DNA from 2 places in the Mesorhizobium sp. B2-3-15 genome. Region 2 is predicted to be linked to the other one. Evidence: predicted binding sites of a transcription regulator. Region 2 holds the regulator's gene; the other holds the start of a gene.

Region 1 (10,531 bases), on a different contig from region 2:
CGGAGATCTATCGCCTGTTCGGCGAGCTGTTGTCGAAGGGCGCCGGCATCATCCTGATCTCGTCCTATTTGCCGGAGGTCTACGAACTGGCCGACACGCTGCACGTGTTCCGGCGCGGCAAGCTGGTGGCCACGCACGGGTTCCACACCGCCAGTCACGAGGACATTCTCACGCAGGCGCTCGCCGAGAAACAAGAAAAACTGGGAGGACAGACATGAGCATCGAGGCGATCCCCGCCGAAAAACCGAAGCGTAACTACAACGTCCTGTTCGGGCTGACGCTGCTGGCGCTGCTGGTGCTGCTCTGGATCGTCCTGTCCCTGGCGACGCCAAGCTTCGCCTCGGGCAACAACATCGCCAATCTTCTGCGGCAGGGCTCGATGATCGCCATCATGGCGGTCGGCCAGACCTTCGTCATCATCACCGGCGGCATCGATCTGTCGGTCGGCGCGGTGGTCGGCTTCGCCACCGTCGTAGTCGCCATGCTGATCAATGCCGGCGTTCCGATCGCGGTCGCCATCCTGATCACCTTGCTCGTCGGTGTCGCCATCGGCCTTTTCCATGGCTTCGGCATCGTCAAGATGGGCTTGCCGCCCTTCATCATCACGCTGGCGACGCTGACCTCGCTGCGCGGCATCGGCCTTTTGATGACCAACGGCAACTCGATCAACATCAACAGCGACAGCTTTACCGCCTTCTCGCGCAATTCTTTTATCGGCATCCCCAATTTGTTCTGGATGGTGATCCTGGTGGGTGTGCCCGCCTATGTCTTCCTGCATCACAGCCGTTGGGGCCGCTACCTCTTTTCGGTCGGCTCCAACGCCGAGGCCTCGCGCCTGTCCGGCGTCAATGTCCAGCGCACCATCTACATGGCTTACACGCTGTCCGGCCTGTGCGCGGCCTTCGTCGGCGTGCTGCTCGCCGCCCGCATCGGCATCGGCAACCCGACCCAGGCCGAGGGCTGGGAACTGCAGGCGATCGCCTCTTCGGTCATCGGCGGCACCTCGCTGTTCGGCGCGGTCGGCTCGGTGCACGGGCCGCTGCTTGGCGCCTTCATCCTGGCCACCATCAACAACGGCGCCAACCTGCTCAACGTCAACTCGTTCTGGCAGCGCATCATCACCGGCGCGCTGATCATCATCATCGTCTACTTCGACGGACTGCGCCGCCGCGGCGAATGACGCATTCCAATCGATCGCCGGCCTGGCGCGGGCCGGCGATTTCTTGAACAGACTGGATCAAAGCATGAAAGCCGTCGTCTGCCGCTCGCCCGGCGACCTTGCTGTCGAAGACCACCCGGCTCCCGGCGCCCCGCCTCCCGGCTGGGCCCTGGTGGCGGTCAGTCATGTCGGCATCTGCGGCACCGACTACCATATCTTCGAGGGTAAGCACCCTTTCCTCGCCTATCCCCGCATCATGGGCCATGAAGTCTCCGGCACAGTGACCGAGCGGGGCGAAGGCGTCGACCTCCCCCTTGGCGAACCGGTGATCATCAACCCCTACCTTTCCTGCGGCAAATGCATCGCCTGCCGGCACGGCAAGCCCAATTGCTGTGTCAGGATCGAAGTGCTCGGCGTGCACCGCGACGGCGCCATGTGCGAACAGATCCTGGTGCCGGCTGAGAATCTCTATCCCACCAACGGCCTGTCGCTCGCCGACGCCGCCGCCGTCGAATTCCTGGCCATCGGGGCGCATGCCGTCCGGCGCGCCCGGGCCGAGCCTGGCGCCCGCACCCTGGTCATCGGCGCCGGCCCGATCGGGCTCGGCACCGCCATCTTCGCCCGCATTGCCGGGTTGGATGTGACACTTCTCGATATGAGCACCGAAAGACTGGTCTTCGCGGCGAGTGAACTCGGCTTTTCGATTCTCGACGGCTCGCAAGGACCCGTGTCCGATCTGGTGCGTGATGCGACCGACGGCGAAGGCTTCGACGTGGTCTTCGACGCCACCGGCAACACGCGATCGGTTCAATCTGCCTTTGCCCACGTCGCGCATGGCGGAGCGCTGGTGCTGGTCAGCGTCGTCAAGGACGATATTGTTTTTTCCGATCCCGAGTTCCACAAGCGAGAAATGACATTGATCGGCAGCCGCAATGCGTTGCGCGCCGACTTCGACCATGTCGCGGCCTCGATCCGCAATGGTGCCGTGCCGTTGGCCAAGCTTGTCACCCACCGCACCACGCTGGCCGATACGCCAGGAGATCTCGCACGCTGGGCGCATGAAAAGTCGGGCCTGATCAAGGCCGTGATCGAGATCGGATAGCCCTACAGCGCCGACAGCTTCAACTCCACCCGCTCGGCCGGAAAACGCGACTCCGAAAACTGGATTGGCTGGCCGTCAGGTGTGACGTTGACCGCAACCGTGACCAGCACGATGGCGCCCGGCTGCAGATCGAGATCGGCGAGATCGGCGGCGTCGGCATGGCGCGCCGAGAGCACGGTCGATTGCCTGAGATAATCGTCGATACCGAAACGTGCGAGCGAGGCGGTGATAGAACCGGTTTGCGCCATCGCCTTGTCGATGCCGGCAAAGCGCCGGGCATCGAACCATCCAGCGGCGCGCGACACTGGCCGTCCGTCAGCCTCGCCGCGTGTCTCCAACCGGATCACCTCGGCACCCCTGGCAAGGCCAAGGCCTTCGGCCACGCGCTGGCTGGCGGGCTCGACCGACGAAGCGAGCAGCACGATGTGCCGTTCCGACGTCTGCCCCTGCAGGCCAGTCGAAAAGCGTGTCCGCGCGCCAATCGGATAGGACAGCCGCTTGCGTGACAGGACGAAGGTGCCGCGTCCCTGCTCGGCCCGCAGCACGCCCTCCTGCACGAGGGCCGATATGGCGCTGCGTACGGTGTGACGGTTGACGCCGTAGCGCTCGGCCAGCGCGACTTCGGGCGGCAGCGCGGCGTTTTCGGCGAAATCGCCGGCGGCGATGGATTGCAGGATCCTGTCGGCGATCTGGCGCCACAGTGAGACGCCGCTGCGCCGCTCGATGCTGTCGGCCACATCATGCCCGATCATGTTTTGCCCCCCGGCCTGTCACGCACCCGTCATGGACTCGCGTTAGGTAATATGTATAATTTGTATAGTTGTCTATATCAATAGACAAATTTAGCTGAGAGGAAGTTGGCGATGCGAGGACAGGAAGGCCGCGACCAGGCCGAGCGCAAGGCCGCCATGGCGACGCTGGCGCAATCGAGCGGCGACGACATCGTCCGGCTCTGGAACGAGTCTGGCCTGCCTTCGCAAGCCGAACTTCTGCGCGGTCCCGAGACGGGCCTTGTCACGCTGCGTGGCCGCATCGGCGGCGGCGGCGCGCCCTTCAATGTCGGCGAGGCGACCGTCACGCGTGCCACTGTCCGGCTGTCATCCGGGCAGGTCGGCCATTGTTACGCGCTTGGCCGCGACAAGCAGAAGGCGAAGCTGGGAGCAATAGCCGACGCGCTCTGGCAGGACCCTGCCCGCCGCACCGAGGTCGAGACCAGGCTGATCGCGCCTTTGCGGTCGGCGCTTGCCGCTGCCCAGGAAAAACGCCGCGCCGAGACGGCGGCAACTAAGGTGGATTTCTTCACCATGGTTCGCGGAGAAGATTGATGGATATCGCTGCGCAATCGATCGAGGGCGGTTTCGCCGATCCGGTCTTCAACGCTCAGACCGTGTTTCGGGCCGTCATGGATGCCATGGCGCGGCCGGGCAGTGTCCACCCCTTGCCACCCCTGGCCCGCCCACCGGCTCCGCTCTCGGCGACGTCGGGCGCCGTAGCACTGGCGCTATGCGACAACGACACGCCGCTCTGGCTCGACCCTCCCCTGCATGCCTCCGCCGCGATCGGGTCCTGGCTTGGTTTCCACACAGGCGCGCCGCTGGCCAACACGCCGGCCGACGCGCATTTAGCGTTTGTTGCCACGCCGGCCGAGATGATGGCGCTCGACGGTTTTTCGCAGGGCACGCAGGATTATCCCGACCGATCGACGACGCTGATCCTGCAGGTCGGCGACCTCGTTTCAGGCACTCCGTTACTGCTGGAAGGCCCGGGCATCGAAACCAGCGCCACGATCGCGCCGGCACAGATGCCGCGCCATTTCGTCGAGCAGTGGAAGCAGAATATCAGGCGCTTTCCGCGCGGCGTCGACATCATCCTCGCCACATCGGACCGCATAGCCTGCCTGCCGCGCACGACGCGTATCAAGACGATGGAGGCGTAAGATGTATGTCGCGGTAAAAGGTGGCGAAGCCGCCATTGCCAACGCCCACAGCCTGCTTGCCGACCGCCGGCGCGGCGACCGCTCGGTGCCCGCACTTCGCCTCGACCAGATCGTGGAACAGCTGGCGCTCGGCGTCGACCGGGTGATGAGCGAAGGCTCGCTCTATGACAGGGAACTGGCCGCGCTAGCCATCGTTCAGGCGCGCGGCGACATGATCGAGGCGATCTTCCTGGTGCGCGCCTACCGCACCACGCTGCCGCGCTTCGGCTATTCCAGACCGATCGACACCAGCACCATGCTGGTCGAGCGGCGTGTGTCGGCGACCTACAAGGATCTGCCCGGTGGCCAGTTGCTCGGCCCGACCTTCGACTACACCCACCGCCTGCTCGACCCCGAGCTCGCCGCCGGTGTCGATGTCGCCGAGCCCTTGCAGCGCGAGACGGAAGCGCAGGCAATGCCGCGCGTCTCGGCGATCCTCGCCCGTGAAGGCCTGATCGAGCCCGATGGCCAGATGCCGCAGGACCATGTGCCCGGCGACATCACCCGCGAGCCGCTGGAATTCCCGATGGCGCGCGACATCCGCCTGCAGGCACTGTCGCGCGGCGACGAGGGTTTTCTGCTGGCGCTCGGCTATTCCACCCAGCGCGGCTATGCCCGCAACCATCCCTTCGTCGGCGAAATCCGCATCGGCGAGGTCGAACTGGAACTCGACGTTCCCGAACTGCCCTTCGCCGTGCCGCTCGGCACGGTGCGCGTCACCGAATGCCAGATGGTCAACCAGTTCAAGGGCTCGGCCAAGGCGCCGCCGCAATTCACCCGCGGCTACGGCCTAGTCTTCGGCCAGAGCGAACGCAAGGCGATGGCCATGGCACTCTGCGACCGGGCCCTGCGCGCCGCGGAGCTCGGCGAGGATATCGTCGCCGCCGCCCAGGACGAGGAGTTCGTCATCTCGCACTCCGACAATGTCCAGGCCACCGGCTTCGTCGAGCACCTGAAGCTGCCGCACTACGTCGACTTCCAGGCCGAACTCGATCTCGTACGTCGCATGCGCGCCGAGTACGAAGCACGCGAAAATCCATCGAAGGCGGAAGAAAAAAAGGAGGCAGCGGAATGACTGCGCAACCGACAGACATCGCCACCTACAACTTCGCCTATCTCGACGAGCAGACTAAGCGGATGATACGCCGCGCGATCCTCAAGGGCATCGCCATTCCGGGCTACCAGGTGCCGTTCGCCTCGCGCGAAATGCCGATGCCCTATGGCTGGGGCACTGGCGGCGTGCAGGTCACCGCGTCGGTTATCGGCCCCGACGATGTGCTCAAGGTCATCGACCAGGGCGCCGACGACACCACCAATGCCGTGTCGATCCGCGCCTTCTTCAAGAAAGTCGCTAACGTCGCGGTCACCACCGATACCGCCACCGCCACCATCATCCAGACCCGTCACCGCATCCCCGAACATCCACTCACGGCGGGCCAGGTGCTGGTCTACCAGGTGCCGATCCCCGAACCGTTGCGCTTCCTCGAGCCGCGCGAGACCGAAACGCGGAAAATGCATGCGCTGGAAGAATACGGCCTCATGCATGTGAAGCTCTATGAGGACATCGCCAAGCACGGCCGCATCGCCACCACCTATGCCTATCCGGTCAAGGTCGAGGGCCGTTATGTGATGGACCCGTCGCCGACACCGAAATTCGACAATCCCAAGATGCACCGCTCGCCGGCCCTGCAGCTGTTCGGCGCCGGCCGCGAAAAGCGCATCTACGCTGTGCCGCCCTTCACCCAAGTGGTGAGCCTCGACTTCGAGGATCATCCGTTCGAGGTGCAGACTTTCGATCAGCCCTGCGCGCTATGCGCGGCCGAGAATGTCTATCTCGACGAGGTCATCCTAGACGACCATGGCGGCCACATGTTCGTCTGCTCCGACACCGATTATTGCGAGAAGCGGCGCGCCGACGGCCATCGCGGCCACCTTGCCCCCGAAACCGATCTTGCCGCAGGAAACATGGAGCCGGCGCAATGACCGACGAACCGCTGCTGCGCGTCTCGGCGCTCTCCAAGTTCTACGGCTCCCGGGTCGGCTGCGACAATGTCTCCTTCGACCTGTGGCCGGGCGAGGTTCTGGCTGTCGTCGGCGAGTCCGGCTCCGGCAAGACGACGCTGCTCAACTGCCTGTCGACGCGGCTGCTGCCTTCCTCCGGCACCGCCAGCTACCGCATGCGCGACGGCCAGTTCCGCGAACTCTACCGCATGAGCGAGGCCGAGCGCCGCTTCCTGATGCGCACCGACTGGGGCTTTGTCCATCAGAACCCGGCCGACGGCCTGCGCATGACGGTCTCGGCCGGCGCCAATGTCGGCGAACGGCTGATGGCGGTCGGCGACCGCCACTACGGCAAGATCCGCGCTACCGCGGTCGACTGGCTGTCGCGCGTCGAGATCGAGGAAGACCGCATCGACGACGAACCGCGCGCCTTTTCCGGCGGCATGCGTCAGCGGCTTCAGATCGCCCGCAATCTCGTCACCGGGCCAAGGCTGGTGTTCATGGATGAGCCTACAGGTGGCCTCGACGTCTCGGTGCAGGCCCGCCTGCTTGATCTCTTGCGCGGCCTGGTCACGGACCTCGGCCTTGCCGCGATCGTCGTCACCCACGACCTCGCCGTGGCGCGGCTGCTGTCGCAGCGCATGATGGTGATGAAGGACGGCCGCGTCGTCGAAAGCGGCCTCACCGACCGCGTCCTCGACGACCCGCGCGCGCCCTACACGCAATTGCTCGTTTCCTCGATTTTGCAGGTGTGATGATGGCGCCAGGCCACCACCCGCTGCCAAGCGAATTTTTCAACGTTGGCGATTGGCGAAACCGCCCGACACAGCCCCTTCTCCCCGTCACTATACGGGGAGAAGTGCCCGGCAGGGCGATGAGGGGCGGCGCTGACGTGGCGGGAACGTGCGTTGCGGACGCATCTGTCGTCCCGGCACCTTCGCCCTGCGCAAAGCAACTGCTCAGCCGGACCTCGGCGCTGCCCCTCATTGTCCTGCCGGACATTTCTCCCCGTATAGTGGCGGGGAGAAAGAGCCGTATCCTCCCGCCGACCGACGACAATCGGAGAACCTTCTGATGCCGACCCCACTCGTTGTTTCCGACGTTGCCAAAAGCTTCACCATGCATCTGCGCGACGGCATCAAACTCCCTGTCGTCGCGGGTGTCTCGTTCTCGATCAAGGCCGGCGAATGCACCGTGCTCGGTGGTCCGTCCGGCGCCGGCAAAAGCTCGATACTGAAGATGCTCTACGGCAACTACGCCGTCGACGAAGGCCAGATCATCGTCAGGCACGAGGACGGACTGATCGACCTCGCCCATGCCAGCCCGCGCACCGTGCTTGCCGTACGCCGGCAAACGATCGGCTATGTCAGCCAGTTCCTGCGCACCGTGCCGCGCGTCTCGGCTCTCGACGTCGTCGCTGAGCCACTGGTTGAACGCGGTGAGGAGCGCGAGGCAGCCCTAGCCAAGGCACGCGCGTTGCTGGCCCAGCTCAACCTGCCGGAAAAACTCTGGATGCTGCCACCGGCAACCTTCTCGGGCGGCGAGCAGCAGCGTGTCAACATCGCGCGAGGCTTCATCACCGAGCACCCCATCCTGCTGCTCGACGAGCCGACCGCATCGCTCGATGCGACGAACCGCGACGTGGTGATCGAACTCATCGCCGCCAAAAAGGCGGCGGGCGTCGCCCTGCTCGGCATCTTCCACGATCACGATGTGCGCGAGGCGGTGGCCGACCGCATCATCGACGTCACCGCCTTCGCTCCGGGAAAAATCGCCGCATGACCAGGAAGCTATCGGAGACGCCGCTGGTCCACCCGACGGCGGAGGTGCACAACTCGACACTCGGCCGCTGGACCGAGATCGCCGACCGCAGCCGGGTTTCGGAAAGCGAGATCGGGGACTATTCCTACATGATGCAGGACTGCGCGGTCTGGTGCGCGACGATCGGCAAATTTGCCAACATCGCCGCCAGCGTGCGCCTCAACGCCACCAACCACCCGACCTGGCGGCCGACGCTGCACCACTTCACCTACCGCGCCTCCGACTATTGGGACGACGCCGAGCATGAGAGCGAATTCTTCGCCGAGCGCCGCGCCAAGCGCGTCATCATCGGCCACGACACCTGGCTCGGCCACGGCTCGACCGTCCTGCCCGGCGTCACCGTCGGCGACGGCGCCGCCGTTGGCGCCGGCGCGGTCGTCTCGAAGGACGTCGCGCCCTACACGATCGTCGCCGGCGTACCGGCAAAACCGATCCGCGAGCGCTTCGACCGCCGCACCGCCGAGCGCTACCAGGCGCTTGCCTGGTGGGATTGGGATCACGCGAGGCTGCGCGCGGCACTGGACGATTTCCGAGAGTTGTCGGCGGAGGCGTTCCTGGAGAAATACGGTTGACGCCATTGATGTTTTTGCCAAAGTATTGTTTGGAAAACTCAGCGGCACAGGGCAGGAATGGGCTTTATCGTCTTAATACTTTTTTGTGTTGGAATGGCCCTGTTGGTACTGGGAAATTTGGCAGTGAAGCGTGAGATTAATCGCTGGGGCCAGTCTGACGTAGTCTCCTCAATCATTATGATAGTGGTAGGGCTGGGGTTATCGGCGACAGGATTAGTACCACTCTATATTTTATGGTTCCTCGCCAACCTTACCGGAAAGCCAGGCTAACAGCCTTCCTGTAAACCGGAGACCGTTTCCATCATATTTTGCGGGCTGGCGATGGTCACCGGGGTCGTGGAACGTCAGTTGGGCGCAGGCGATGGTCGGACGCCGTTTCCGCTGCCATGTTGATGATCTTGGGATTGCGTCTATCCTAAGCGCGCTGGTTCCTACTCATCTGTTCGGCACGATGCTCATACAGGGCACCGTTCACATCCCTGACATGTGACTCGGACAGGAGGCATCTCTCCCAAAGGAGATTTCCATGACCGTCAGACCCTCGCTTACCGGATTTTTCGAAGGTTCCAGTCCGACGCCGCCGGTGCATCTCGGCACCCGCTATGACACGTCAGGCAACTTCCTCTTCGAGCCCGGCAACACGGTGGTCAGCCATCTTGTCGAGGGCTCGCCGTCGGAGGCGGTGGTGTTGGCCGTCCGCGAGAAGATGCTGGCAATGCCTGATGCCGACCGCCTCGCCTTCACGCCCGTTTCCAGCCTGCACATGACCCTTTTCCAGGGCATAATCGAATATCGCCGTCGCCTGCCCTTCTGGCCGCGGGACGTGCCGCTCGACACCAGCATCGACGCCATGACCCGCCTCTATCTGGAGCGCCTGAAGGGGTTCCAGGGCTTCGGCCCTTTCAACATCAAGGTGGCCGAGGTCCTGCCGACCGGCCTCACCGTTGCCGGCGCGACCGACGAGGATGCGCGCATCATGCGTGCATGGCGCGATGCGCTCGCGGTGCCGTTCGGCTGCCGGCATCCCGATCACGACACCTACGTCTTCCACATCACCTTCGCCTATCAGATCCAGCGCTTTGATGATGATAGGGCCGCCGCGTGGCAGGCGCTGTTTGACGGTTGCCTGGCGCTTTTCGCGCGCCAGGCGCCGGTGATCGAGATCAAGGCTCCCGCCTTCTGCGCGTTCCGCGACATGAAGCATTTCGAGGAATTGCTGGTGCTCGGCTGATCGCCCGCAAGGCGCCAGTCGCCGCGCCTGTGGAGCGTAACAAAACTGACATCATCGCGACACGGCAGGTTCATGTGGCTGCGTTAGGCGAATGCCTGACGATCAATATGGACCGGACTGGAACCAGCCCATGTCAGCAAACTCTGCCACGCTCGAAATCCGCGGCGTCAGCCGACGATTTGGCAAGAACACCGCCGTCAGCGACGTCAACATCTCGATCCCGCAAGGGCAGATGGTCGGCGTCATCGGTCGTTCGGGCGCCGGCAAATCCACTCTTCTTCGCATGATCAACCGTCTTGTCGACCCCAGCCAGGGGTCGATTTTTTTTGACGGCGCCGAGGTCTCCCGGCTGCGCGGCTCGCCGCTGCGGCGCTGGCAGCGCGACTGCGCCATGATCTTCCAGCAGTTCAACCTGGTGCCGCGCCTCGACGTGCTGACCAACGTGCTGCTCGGCAAATTGAACCACCGTTCGACCCTGTCCAATCTTCTGGGCATGTTTTCGCGCGCCGAGTGCGCGGAGGCGGTCGCCGCGCTCGAGCGGCTCGACATCGCCCGCACCGCACTTCAGCCCGCCGGCACGCTGTCGGGCGGCCAGCAGCAGCGCGTCGCCATCGCCCGCGCCATGATGCAGCAGCCCAGGGTGATCCTCGCCGACGAGCCGATCGCCTCG
Region 2 (10,531 bases):
CGAGCATGCGGGTGTCAATCTCGGTCGCCTTCAGGAAACGCGCGACCGCGCCGAGTTCCGACGCACGCGCCGTATCGGCCTGCGAGGTTGCGGTGGTGTCGGTCATGATGTCCTCCCAGCGGCTTGCCGCCTGACGCGGATGCCGGACCAGAGCCCAGAAGTTAGCCGCCAGCGGCGGAAACACAAATCTTGTCGGGAACACGCCGCGGCTTGGAAGCAATTCCAGGAAAAGTGCGTAGCGGTTTTTCGTCCGGAATTGCGAAAACAAGGAAATTGGAACGGCCAGTGTTCAGAACACTGACCGTTCCACGCCGCGGCGCTTCCGACTGTTCAGGCGATCAAGCTCAGTTGCAGGCCGCGACGCTGCCTGCGGCAACGCCCGTGCAGACTTCGTCCTTCTTGATCCAGCCGGCGTCGATGACGAGGTTGAGATTGTCCTTGGTGATGGCCACCGGGGTCAGGAACAGCGACTTTACGGTGTTGCCGCCAGGCGTCGTGAAGTCCTTCACGCCGGCGATGTCGGTCATCTTCTTACCGTCGGCGAGTTGCGAGGCGATCTCGGCGGCGTTCTTGCCGAGTTCGCGCGCGTCCTTCCACACCGACACGGTCTGGGTGCCGAGCGCGATGCGGTTGAGCGCGGCGTGGTCGCCGTCCTGGCCGGAGACCGGCACGGTGCCGGCGAGCCCCTGCGCCGTCAGCGCCGCGACCACACCGCCGGCGGTGCCGTCATTGGCGGCGACCACGGCGTCGACCTTGTTGTCGTTGGCGGTGAGGAACTGTTCCATGTTCTTCTGGGCGTTGGCGGGCAGCCAGCCGTCCGTATAGGCTTCGCCGACATTCTTGATCTTGCCGCTGTCTATTGCCGCTTTCAGCACTTCCATAGAGCCCGAGAACAGGAAGTCGGCATTCGGATCGGCGCCCGAGCCCTTGATGAAGACGTAATTGCCCTCAGGCTTCACCTTGAACACTTCGCGGGCCTGCATGCGGCCGACTTCCTTGTTGTCGAAGGTCAGGTAGAAGACGTCCTTGTTCTCGATCAGGCGGTCATAGCCGACGACCGGAATGCCCTCGTCGAGCGCCTTCTGTACCGCCGGGCCGATGGCCGACGCGTCCTGCGCCAGGATGATCAGCGAATTGGCACCCTGCGAAATCAGGCTCTCGACATCGGTCAGCTGCTTGCCAGGATTGGACTGCGCATCGGCGGAAATGTACTTGTCGCCCGCGGCCTCGATCGCCTTCTTCATGGCGGCCTCGTCGGTCTTCCAGCGCTCCTCCTGGAAGTTGGACCACGACACGCCGATAACCTTGCCCTTCGCCTGCGCGACCGACGCCAGCGTCAGCGACATGGCGACACCCGCCAGAACGGCGACTGTGAATCTCTTCATGATATCCTCCCTGCGCCCGCGTGTGGCGCGACCAAACTGGCCCTAAGGCCGGCACAAAGGCCCTAATTTTTTCGAGCCTCGAAAAAACACTGGTCCATCGCCGGAACACTGTCAACATCGATTCTGACGGATTTTGAGGTGCCGGAATCCTTTTTTCGAGCCCCGCAATAAATAAATGACAGCCCCAGCCGCTTCTGCCAGTATTCGACCCGTTGCCGGAGGTGTTCGAGGGGGCGTCAAGAACCGCGGCGACGGGGAGGGAAATCATGTCGGTCGGAATCCGCCACGACGATCTGCGCCGGCGCAACCGCGCAATGGTGATTGGAGCCGTGCGCCGGGGTGGCCAGCCCTCGCGCACTGAGATCGCCGCCACCACCGCCCTGAGCCACTCGACCATATCGGCGATATCAGCCGACCTGATCGGCGAAGGTATCCTGAGCGAAGGCAAGCCGAACGAGGCCGGCTCACTGAAACGCGGCCGGCCGCAGGTGGGCCTTTGTCTCAACCCCGAGGCCGCGGCGGTCATGACCGTGGTGCTGTCGCTGAATTTCCTCTCCGTCGCCGTCATCGACTACGCCGGCCAGGTGATATCGGAGGAGCAGCGCCGGCTGGACACGCTGACCATGTCGCGCGAGGCGCTGATCGGCGAATGCGTGGCCATCGTCCGGCGCCGCCTCGAGGATCCCGACCTCGATGTCGCCAGCATTGCCCGCATCGCGCTGGCGATCCAGGGCATCACCGACACCGAGGCGCGCGCCATGCTGTGGTCGCCGATCACGCCGCAGACGGACATTGCCTTCGCCGATATACTCGAAGCCGAATTCGGCATCCCCGCCACCATGGAGAACGACTGCAACATGATGGCTGTGGCGCTGCGCTGGCGCGACCCCGAGCGCTACCGCGACGACTTCATCGCCATCCTGCTCTCGCACGGCATCGGCATGGGCCTGGTGCTGAAGGGCGAGCTGTTCACCGGCACCCATTCCTCAGGCGGCGAGTTCGGCCACATGATCCATCGCCCCGGCGGCGCGCTCTGCCGCTGCGGGCGGCGCGGCTGCGTCGAGGCCTATGCCGGCAACTATGCCATCTGGCGTAATGCAGGACAGATGGGTGAGGACGCCAAACCGGTCGACGTCAGCGACGCCGACATGCGCGCATTGGCGGCCACGGCGCGCGAAAGAGACGGACCGGAGCGCGAGGCCTATCGCAAGGCCGGCGAGGCGCTGGGCTATGGCCTTGGCAGCTTGTTCGCGCTGATCGATCCGGCGCCGGTTGCGATGGTCGGCGTCAGCGCCGCCGCCTTCGATCTGATCGAGCCGGCCTTGCGTGAGGCCATCGCCCAGACCGCCGGCGGCCAGCATTCGACGTCGATTTCCTTCGATACAGAGCCGAACGAATTGCCGCTGATCCGCGAGGGCTGCGCCATGCGCGCGCTCACCTTCGTCGACCAGGAGATCTTCGCGCCGGGCGTGCAGGTGAGATCCGGCAAGAACGTGGCCTGATCTCAATCCTCGCGGATTGCGTAGCCCGCGCCACGGATGGTGCGTATCACATCGGGCATGCGGCCATTGTTGACCGCCTTGCGCAGGCGGCCGACATGCACATCCACGGTGCGCTCGTCGATGTAGATCGTCTCGCCCCAGACATTGTCGAGCAACTGGCTGCGCGAGAACACGCGGCCGGGATGGCGCATCATGAATTCGAGCAGCCTGAACTCGGTCGGTCCGAGCCGGATCTCGCTCTTCTTGCGATAGACCCGGTGCGATTCGCGGTCGAGCACGATGTCGCCGACCTTGAGCACGCTGGACAGCACTTCCGGTTTGGCGCGGCGCAGCAGCGCCTTGACCCGGGCCATGAATTCCGGCGTCGAGAACGGCTTGACCAGATAGTCGTCGGCGCCGGTCGAGAGGCCGCGCACGCGATCGCTCTCCTCGCCGCGCGCCGTCAGCATGATGATCGGCAATCGCTCCGTCTCGGGCCGCATGCGCAGGCGCCGACAGAGTTCGATGCCGGAAACCGCCGGCACCATCCAGTCGAGCACCAGCAGGTCGGGCACGTTTTCCTGGAGGCGTATCTCGGCTTCGTCGCCGCGTGTCACCACCTCGACCTGGTAACCCTCGGACTCCAGGTTGTAGCGGAGGAGCACGCCCAGCGGCTCCTCGTCCTCCACCACCATGATGCGTGGCGCGATCATCGATCGATCATCCCTGCCGTCAAGCCGCCGGCACCGACATCGCCGTCTCGTCCTGCTTCGGACGATTGGCGGGCAGTTGCGTGCCGGTCAGCACATAATACGCATTCTCGGCGATGTTGGTCACATGGTCGCCGATGCGTTCGAGATTCTTGGCGCAGAACAAAAGATGCGTGCAAGCCGTGATGTTGCGGGGATCCTCCATCATGTAAGTCAGGAGTTCGCGGAACACCGAAGTGTATTTGACGTCGATGCGTTCGTCGTCATTCCTGAGCTTGGCGAGGGCGGCGGCATCGCCGGCCGCATATTCCTCGACGACGCCCTGCACCTGGATCAGCACCAGCTGCGCCATGGAGTCGATGGAATGCGACAAGTCGCGCGGCGTGGCGGTGAGGCCGACCGAGCCGACGCGCTTGGCGATGTTCTTGGCAAGGTCGCCGATGCGTTCGAGATCGCCCGCCATGCGGATCGAGCCGACGACATGACGCAGATCGTCGGCCATCGGCTGGCGCTTGGCGATCAGGGTGATGGCGCGATCATCGAGTTCGCGCTGGCGCGCGTCCATGATGGCGTCGTCGGAGACGACGCGCTGTGCCAGCGCGTTGTCGGAATTCAGCAGCGCCTTGGTGGCGCCGCCGACCATCGTGCCGGCGAGATCGCCCATGTCGCTGATCAGCTTGCTGATCTGTCCGAGATCCTCGTCGAAGGCTGCGACTGTGTGTTCGGCCATGATCCTGGTCCTCGTATGCGTGAGATCAGCCGAAGCGGCCGGTGATGTAGTCCTGCGTGCGCTTCTCGCGAGGCGACGTGAAGATCTTCTCGGTCTTGTCGAATTCGACCAACTCGCCCAGATACATGAAAGCCGTCTGCTTCGAGACGCGCGCGGCCTGCTGCATGTTGTGGGTGACGATGACGATCGTGTAGTCGGCCTGCAACTCGTCGATCAATTCCTCGATCTTGGCGGTCGACAATGGGTCGAGCGCCGAGGCCGGTTCGTCGAGCAGGATGACCTCCGGCTTGACCGCCACGGTGCGGGCGATGCAAAGCCGCTGCTGCTGGCCGCCCGACAGGCTGAGGCCGCTGGCATTGAGCTTGTCCTTGACCTCGTTCCACAGCGCGGCGCGTTTCAACGCCTGCTCGACACGGCCGTCCATCTCGGCCTTGCCGATCTTCTCATAGAGCCTGACGCCGAAGGCGATATTCTCATAGATCGACATCGGGAACGGCGTCGGCTTCTGGAACACCATGCCGATCTTGGTGCGCAACAGGTTGAGGTCCTGCGAGCGGTCGAGAACGTTCTGGCCGTCGAGCAGCACCTGACCCTCGGCGGTCTGCTTGGGGTAGAGCTCGTAGATGCGGTTGAAGACGCGCAGCAGCGTCGACTTTCCGCAACCCGACGGTCCGATGAAGGCCGTCACGCTGCGCTCGGGCAGCGACAAGGTGATGTCCTTCAGCGCCTTCGACTGGCCGTAGTAGAAATTGAGGTTCTTGACCTCGATCTTCGCCTTGGCGGCTGCCTCTGTCGCAATCGTCATGTCTGGAGACAACATCTGGCTCATTTGTCCTCTCTGCGTCCGGTCAGGCTGCGCGCAAAGATGCTGAGCGCGAGAACCGTCAATGTGATTATGAGTGCGCCGGTCCACGCCAGTTGCTGCCATTCCTCGTAAGGGCTGAGAGCGAACTGGAAGATGGTCACCGGCAGGCTGGCCATCGGCGCATTGAGATTGCTCGACCAGAACTGGTTGTTGAGCGCCGTGAAAAGAAGTGGCGCCGTCTCGCCGGAAATGCGGGCAATGGCCAGCAATATGCCGGTGACGATGCCGGACATCGCCGCGCGGTAGGCCACCGAACGAATCACCACCCAGCGCGGCGCGCCAATCGCCGTGCCGGCCTCGCGCAAAGCGTTCGGCACAAGGTTGAGCATGTCCTCGGTGGTACGCACCACGACGGGAATGACCAGGATGGCCAGTGCCACGGCACCGGCGATGGCCGAGAAATGTCCCATCGGCCGCACCATCAATTCGTAGACGAACAGGCCGATGATGATTGAGGGCGCCGACAGCAGGATGTCGTTGATAAAGCGCACCACGGTGGTGAGCTTCGAAAAGCGGCCATATTCGGCCATGTAGGTGCCGGCCAGCACGCCGATCGGCGTGCCGACGACGATGCCGATAATAGTCATCACGATGCTGCCGTAGATGGCGTTGAGCAGGCCACCGGCATCACCGGGCGGCGGGGTCATTTCCGTGAACACTGAGAGCGAAACGCCCGACAGGCCCTTATAGAGCAGCGCGCCGAGGATCAGCGCCAGCCAGGCAAGGCCGATGCCGGCGGCGACGACGCAGAGCGTCATCATCACGCCGTTCTTGCGCTTGCGGCTCTGGTGAAGCGATGCGGCTGTCGACATCGGTCAGACTCCGGTACGGGCATCGATGCGCATCAGCATGTAGCGGGCGATGGCAAGGATGAGGAAGGTGATGACGAACAGGATCAGGCCGAGCGCCACCAACGAGGAAGTGTAGAGATCGCCGACGGCTTCGGTGAATTCGTTGGCGATGGTTGCCGAGATCGTCGTTGCCGGCGCGAACAGCGAGGCGCTGATCCGGTGGGCGTTGCCGATGACGAAGGTGACCGCCATGGTTTCACCGAGTGCACGGCCGAGGCCGAGCATGACGCCGCCCATGATGCCGATGCGGGTGTAGGGGACGACGACCCGGCGTGTTACCTCCCAGGTCGTGCAGCCAATGCCGTAGGCGGACTCCTTCAGCACCGGCGGCACCGTATCGAACACATCCTTGGTGATCGAGGTGATGAAAGGCAGGATCATGATGGCCAGGATCATCGCCGAGGTCAGCAGGCCGATCCCATAAGGAGGCCCGGCAAACAGGCTGTTAAGGCCGGGAATGCCGTGGAACACGTTGATGATGAAAGGTTGCACTGTCGTCTGCAGGAACGGTGCCAGCACGAACAGGCCCCAGATGCCGTAGATGATCGAGGGGATGCCGGCCAGCAGTTCCACGGCCATGCCGATCGGGCGCCGGAGCGGACGCGGGCAAAGCTCGGTGAGAAAAATGGCGATGCCGATACCGAGCGGCACAGCGATCAGAATGGCGATGGCCGAAGTGATGATGGTGCCATAGATCGGCGCCAGGGCGCCGAATTTCTCGGTGACGGGATTCCAGCTCTCGGTGGTCAGAAAGGAGAAGCCGAAGGTCGACAGTGCCTGCCAGGAACCGGCGAACAGCGAGATAGCGACGCCGCCGAGCAGCACCAGCACGAGAATGGCGGCGGCGCGGGTCAGCCCATGGAAGATCGAATCGGTCAACGCGAACCGTCTGACGGTGGCGTCGCGTGAACCTCGAATGGCTGGCAAGGCTTCGTGGGCAGCGCTCATGTCAAGCTCGGCTCTTTGTGTTGATTGAAAAGGAGCGCCGCGGGGCGGCGCTCCTCCAGAAAGATATTACTCGCCGGCGTAGACGGGCTTGCCGTCGGCCTTGATGTCGGCCTTCCACGAAGCCTTGATCAGGTCGACGACGCTATCGGGGATCGACACATAGTCGAGCGCCTTGGCGGTTTCCTTGCCGTCCTTGTAGGCCCAGGCAAAGAACTTGAGCGCTTCGCCGGTGGCCGCGGCATCGTCCGGGGTCTTGTGGATCAGCACCCAGGTCGAGGCAGCGATCGGCCAAGTGGCGTCGCCCGGCTCGTTGGTGATGATGACGTTGAAGTTCTTGGCGCCCTTGAAGTCGGCGTTCGAAGCAGCCGCGCCGAAGGATTCGAGCGACGGCTCGACGACCTTGCCGGCGGCGTTCAGCATCTTGGAGTAGGAGAGATTGTTCTGCTTGGCATAGGCATATTCGACATAGCCGATGCCGCCGTCGGTCTGCTTGACGGTGTTGGCAACGCCTTCGCTGCCCTTGGCGCCGACGCCGGTCGGCCATTCGACGGCCGTATCCGAGCCGACCTTGTCCTTCCAGTCGGGCGAGAGCTTCACGAGGTAGTCAGTGAAGTTGAAGGTCGTGCCCGAGCCGTCCGAACGATGAACGACGGCGATAGCGGTCGACGGCAGGGTGAGCGAGGGGTTCAGGGCCTTGATCGCGGCATCGTCCCAGGTGGTGATCGCGCCGAGATAGATCTGGGCCAGCGTCTTGCCGTCGAGGACGAGTTCGCCCGGCTTGATGCCCGTGAGGTTGACGATCGGCACGATGCCGCCCATCACCATCGGGAACTGCACGAGGCCGTTCTTTTCGAGATCGGCGTCGGACATCGGCTTGTCGGTGGCGCCGAAGGTCACGGTCTTGGCGATGACCTGCTTGATGCCGCCGCCCGAGCCGATCGACTGATAGTTGAGGCCGATGCCGGTGTCCTTCTTGTAGGTGTCGGCCCATTTGGCGAACACCGGATAGATGAAGGTCGAGCCGGCGCCGGAAAGGTCAGCTGCCATTGCTGCGGAAAGGGTGAGGGTGGACGCCGCAGCCATTGCAATCGCAACGGCCGCCGAGCGGATGAAATGTCTCATGTGGCCTGCTCCTGTTCGGAAGATGGTCTCTCGGCGCCACTTCTTGCCGGCGCCCGCTGAGGCCAATAGCCTTCGATTATAACAGTCGCATGACAGTTTCATGTCAGCCCGGTAACGCGTTGCCGGTAACGCGAAAGACGCCGGTCTCGGGCGCTCGCGGCGCGGTCCGAGTTTACCGCCGGAATCAGGGGCTTGAGCCCTCCGACCGGCTGAGATCACCCCGGACTCGACCAGGCTTTCCCAAATGAAGAAAATCCGGACGGGAGCGCGTTGCTCGCAGCCAGAGCGTGTCATGGCCGGGCCATCGCCAAAAACAGGTCCGTTGGGGTAGAGTGACACTGTTTCTTGCAGGCGGTCGCTGCTCCCGCCCGTAACTGAGAAGAGCGGAATTCGATTTCGCTATTGTTCCGGCTGGACACCGGCTTTGATATGGCGCGATCGCACCATAGTCATTGCACGCAGCGGTAGCAGCGAATCTCCTGCTGATTCCTTGATTGCCTCGCCGGACCCGCAATCCAGGCGACGCGGGCTCTATCCCGCGTTGCGGTGGACCTGACGGCCGGCGCCGACCCAGCGCTCGACCTTCTCGAGCAGGGCCCTGGGGCTGATCGGCTTGGGCAGATAGTCGTCCATGCCTGCCTCCAGGCAGCGCTCGCGGTCGCCCTTGAGCGCATGCGCGGTGACGCCGACGATCGGCACATGCGTGCCGGTCTCCTGCTCCAGCAGGCGGATCGCGGCCGTCGCTTCGAGACCGCTCATCTCCGGCATCGAGACATCCATCAGGATCATGCACGGATTGAGCGTGCCGAAGGCGTCGAGCGCCTTGCGGCCATTGCCGACGATCTCGAAACCATAGCCGGTCTCGCCGAGGATTTGCGTGAACACCATCTGGTTCACCTCATTGTCCTCGGCCACCAGTATATCCAGCCTGTGCCCGCCGGCCGTCGCAGGCAACCTGGGGCGAACCTGTGGCAGCTGCAATTGCGCGCGCTGCTCGGATGGCGCAAGGGGCGGCGGCCGGGAAGCCTCGGACGCCTCGCCCGCGAGCGGTTGAACGGCGTGGCCGCTGGTGGCGTGGCGATGGCGCTGGATGGTCGCGACCAGTGTTTCCAGGAGCACCGAGGAGCGCGCCGGCTTGATCAGCTGGGCGTCGATGCCAAGATCGCGGTAGCTGGTGTTGGCAAGCGACTGGTCGACCGATGTCAGCATGATGATCGGCGTGTCCGCGAGGCCCTCGGTGTTGCGCACGATACGCGCCATTTCGGCGCCGCTCATTTCAGGCATCTGGTAGTCGAGCACGACGCAGTCGACCGCCACGCCATAAGCTGCCGCGGCGATCAGCACCTTGAGACCTTCGGCGCCGCTTTCGGCCGCGCAGGAATCGAACGTCCACGAGGTCATCTGCTCGGTCAGGATGGCGCGGTTGACGGCGTTGTCATCGACGATCAGCACGCGTGCGCCCGTCACGTCCACCGGCGTGATGCGCTGCCCGCTCTGCTGCCCGGCCCCTGGCAACGTTACGGTGAACCAGAAGGTCGACCCCTTGCCTTCGGCGCTCTCGACGCCAATGTCGCCGCCCATCAGGTCGACCAGCCGCGAGGTGATGGCAAGGCCAAGCCCGGTGCCCTCGTGGCGCCTTGTCGAGGACGTATCGACCTGGCTGAATTTCTCGAACACCAGTTTCAGTTTTTCCTCGGGGATGCCTATGCCGGTGTCGGTGACCGAGATCGTCAGCCTGGTTCCCGTCGGAACCCGTTCGCCGGTCACGTCGACCAGCACGTGGCCTTCATCGGTGAACTTCACCGCATTGCCGAGCAGGTTGGTGACGATTTGCCGGATGCGGCCGACATCGCCGATGAACAGGCTTTCGAGCCGTGGCTCGATGCGCACGATGAGCTCGAGATCCTTTTCCTTGGCCCGTGTCGATACCAGCGTCGCCACGTCCTCGATCGCCTCGGCGAGATTGAAGGGCGCCGGGTCGAGCACCAGCTGGCCGGCATCGATCTTGGAGAAATCCAGGATGTCGTTGATGATGGTCAAGAGCGCGTTGCCCGATTTGACGATGATGTCGGTGAATGTCTTCTGCTTGGGATCGAGATTGGATTTGGCCAGGAGTTCAGCCATGCCCAGTACGCCGTTCATCGGCGTGCGGATCTCGTGGCTCATATTGGCGAGGAACTCCGACTTGGCGCGGTCGGCGAGCACGGCGCGCCGGCGCGCCTCGCTGAGCTCCGCCTCGCGCTGCTTGAGTTCCGTGATATCGGTGGTCGAACCGATCAGGTAGAGCGAACCGTCGGAGGCGATCATTGCGCCCTTGCGGGCGAACTGATGCCTGACGCTGCCGTCTGGAAGGCGCACCGTCTCCTCGATCTCCTGGGTCTCGCCGGTACGCAGCACGGCGAGATCGCTGGCCACAAAGGCCTCGCCATCCGGCCCGAA

The links. Region 2 encodes PhoB, which activates phosphate uptake and scavenging genes when phosphate is short. Its sites were predicted from a motif close to TGTCATNNANCTGTCAT; they were not measured.
Region 1: the regulator PhoB is predicted to act here: its motif matches at 3,030-3,046, upstream of phnF (phosphonate metabolism transcriptional regulator PhnF).

Annotation. Positions count from the first base shown of each region.
Region 1 is NZ_VFVO01000006.1:39,915-50,445, reverse strand. It holds gene FJ954_RS13805 (sugar ABC transporter ATP-binding protein) at 1-218, shown strand, start outside; gene FJ954_RS13800 (ABC transporter permease) at 215-1,180, shown strand; gene FJ954_RS13795 (zinc-binding alcohol dehydrogenase family protein) at 1,245-2,261, shown strand; gene phnF (phosphonate metabolism transcriptional regulator PhnF) at 2,264-3,013, opposite strand; gene phnG (phosphonate C-P lyase system protein PhnG) at 3,125-3,586, shown strand; gene phnH (phosphonate C-P lyase system protein PhnH) at 3,586-4,197, shown strand; gene FJ954_RS13775 (carbon-phosphorus lyase complex subunit PhnI) at 4,199-5,311, shown strand; gene FJ954_RS13770 (alpha-D-ribose 1-methylphosphonate 5-phosphate C-P-lyase PhnJ) at 5,308-6,219, shown strand; gene phnK (phosphonate C-P lyase system protein PhnK) at 6,216-6,992, shown strand; gene phnL (phosphonate C-P lyase system protein PhnL) at 7,312-8,019, shown strand; gene FJ954_RS13755 (DapH/DapD/GlmU-related protein) at 8,016-8,630, shown strand; gene FJ954_RS13750 (DUF1868 domain-containing protein) at 9,151-9,861, shown strand; gene phnC (phosphonate ABC transporter ATP-binding protein) at 9,992-10,531, shown strand, end outside.
Region 2 is NZ_VFVO01000010.1:236,374-246,904, forward strand. It holds gene FJ954_RS21375 (sugar ABC transporter permease) at 1-106, opposite strand, end outside; gene xylF (D-xylose ABC transporter substrate-binding protein) at 345-1,385, opposite strand; gene FJ954_RS21385 (ROK family protein) at 1,652-2,887, shown strand; gene phoB (phosphate regulon transcriptional regulator PhoB) at 2,890-3,579, opposite strand; gene phoU (phosphate signaling complex protein PhoU) at 3,599-4,306, opposite strand; gene pstB (phosphate ABC transporter ATP-binding protein PstB) at 4,332-5,135, opposite strand; gene pstA (phosphate ABC transporter permease PstA) at 5,132-5,983, opposite strand; gene pstC (phosphate ABC transporter permease subunit PstC) at 5,987-6,970, opposite strand; gene pstS (phosphate ABC transporter substrate-binding protein PstS) at 7,037-8,092, opposite strand; gene FJ954_RS21420 (PAS domain-containing protein) at 8,624-10,531, opposite strand, start outside.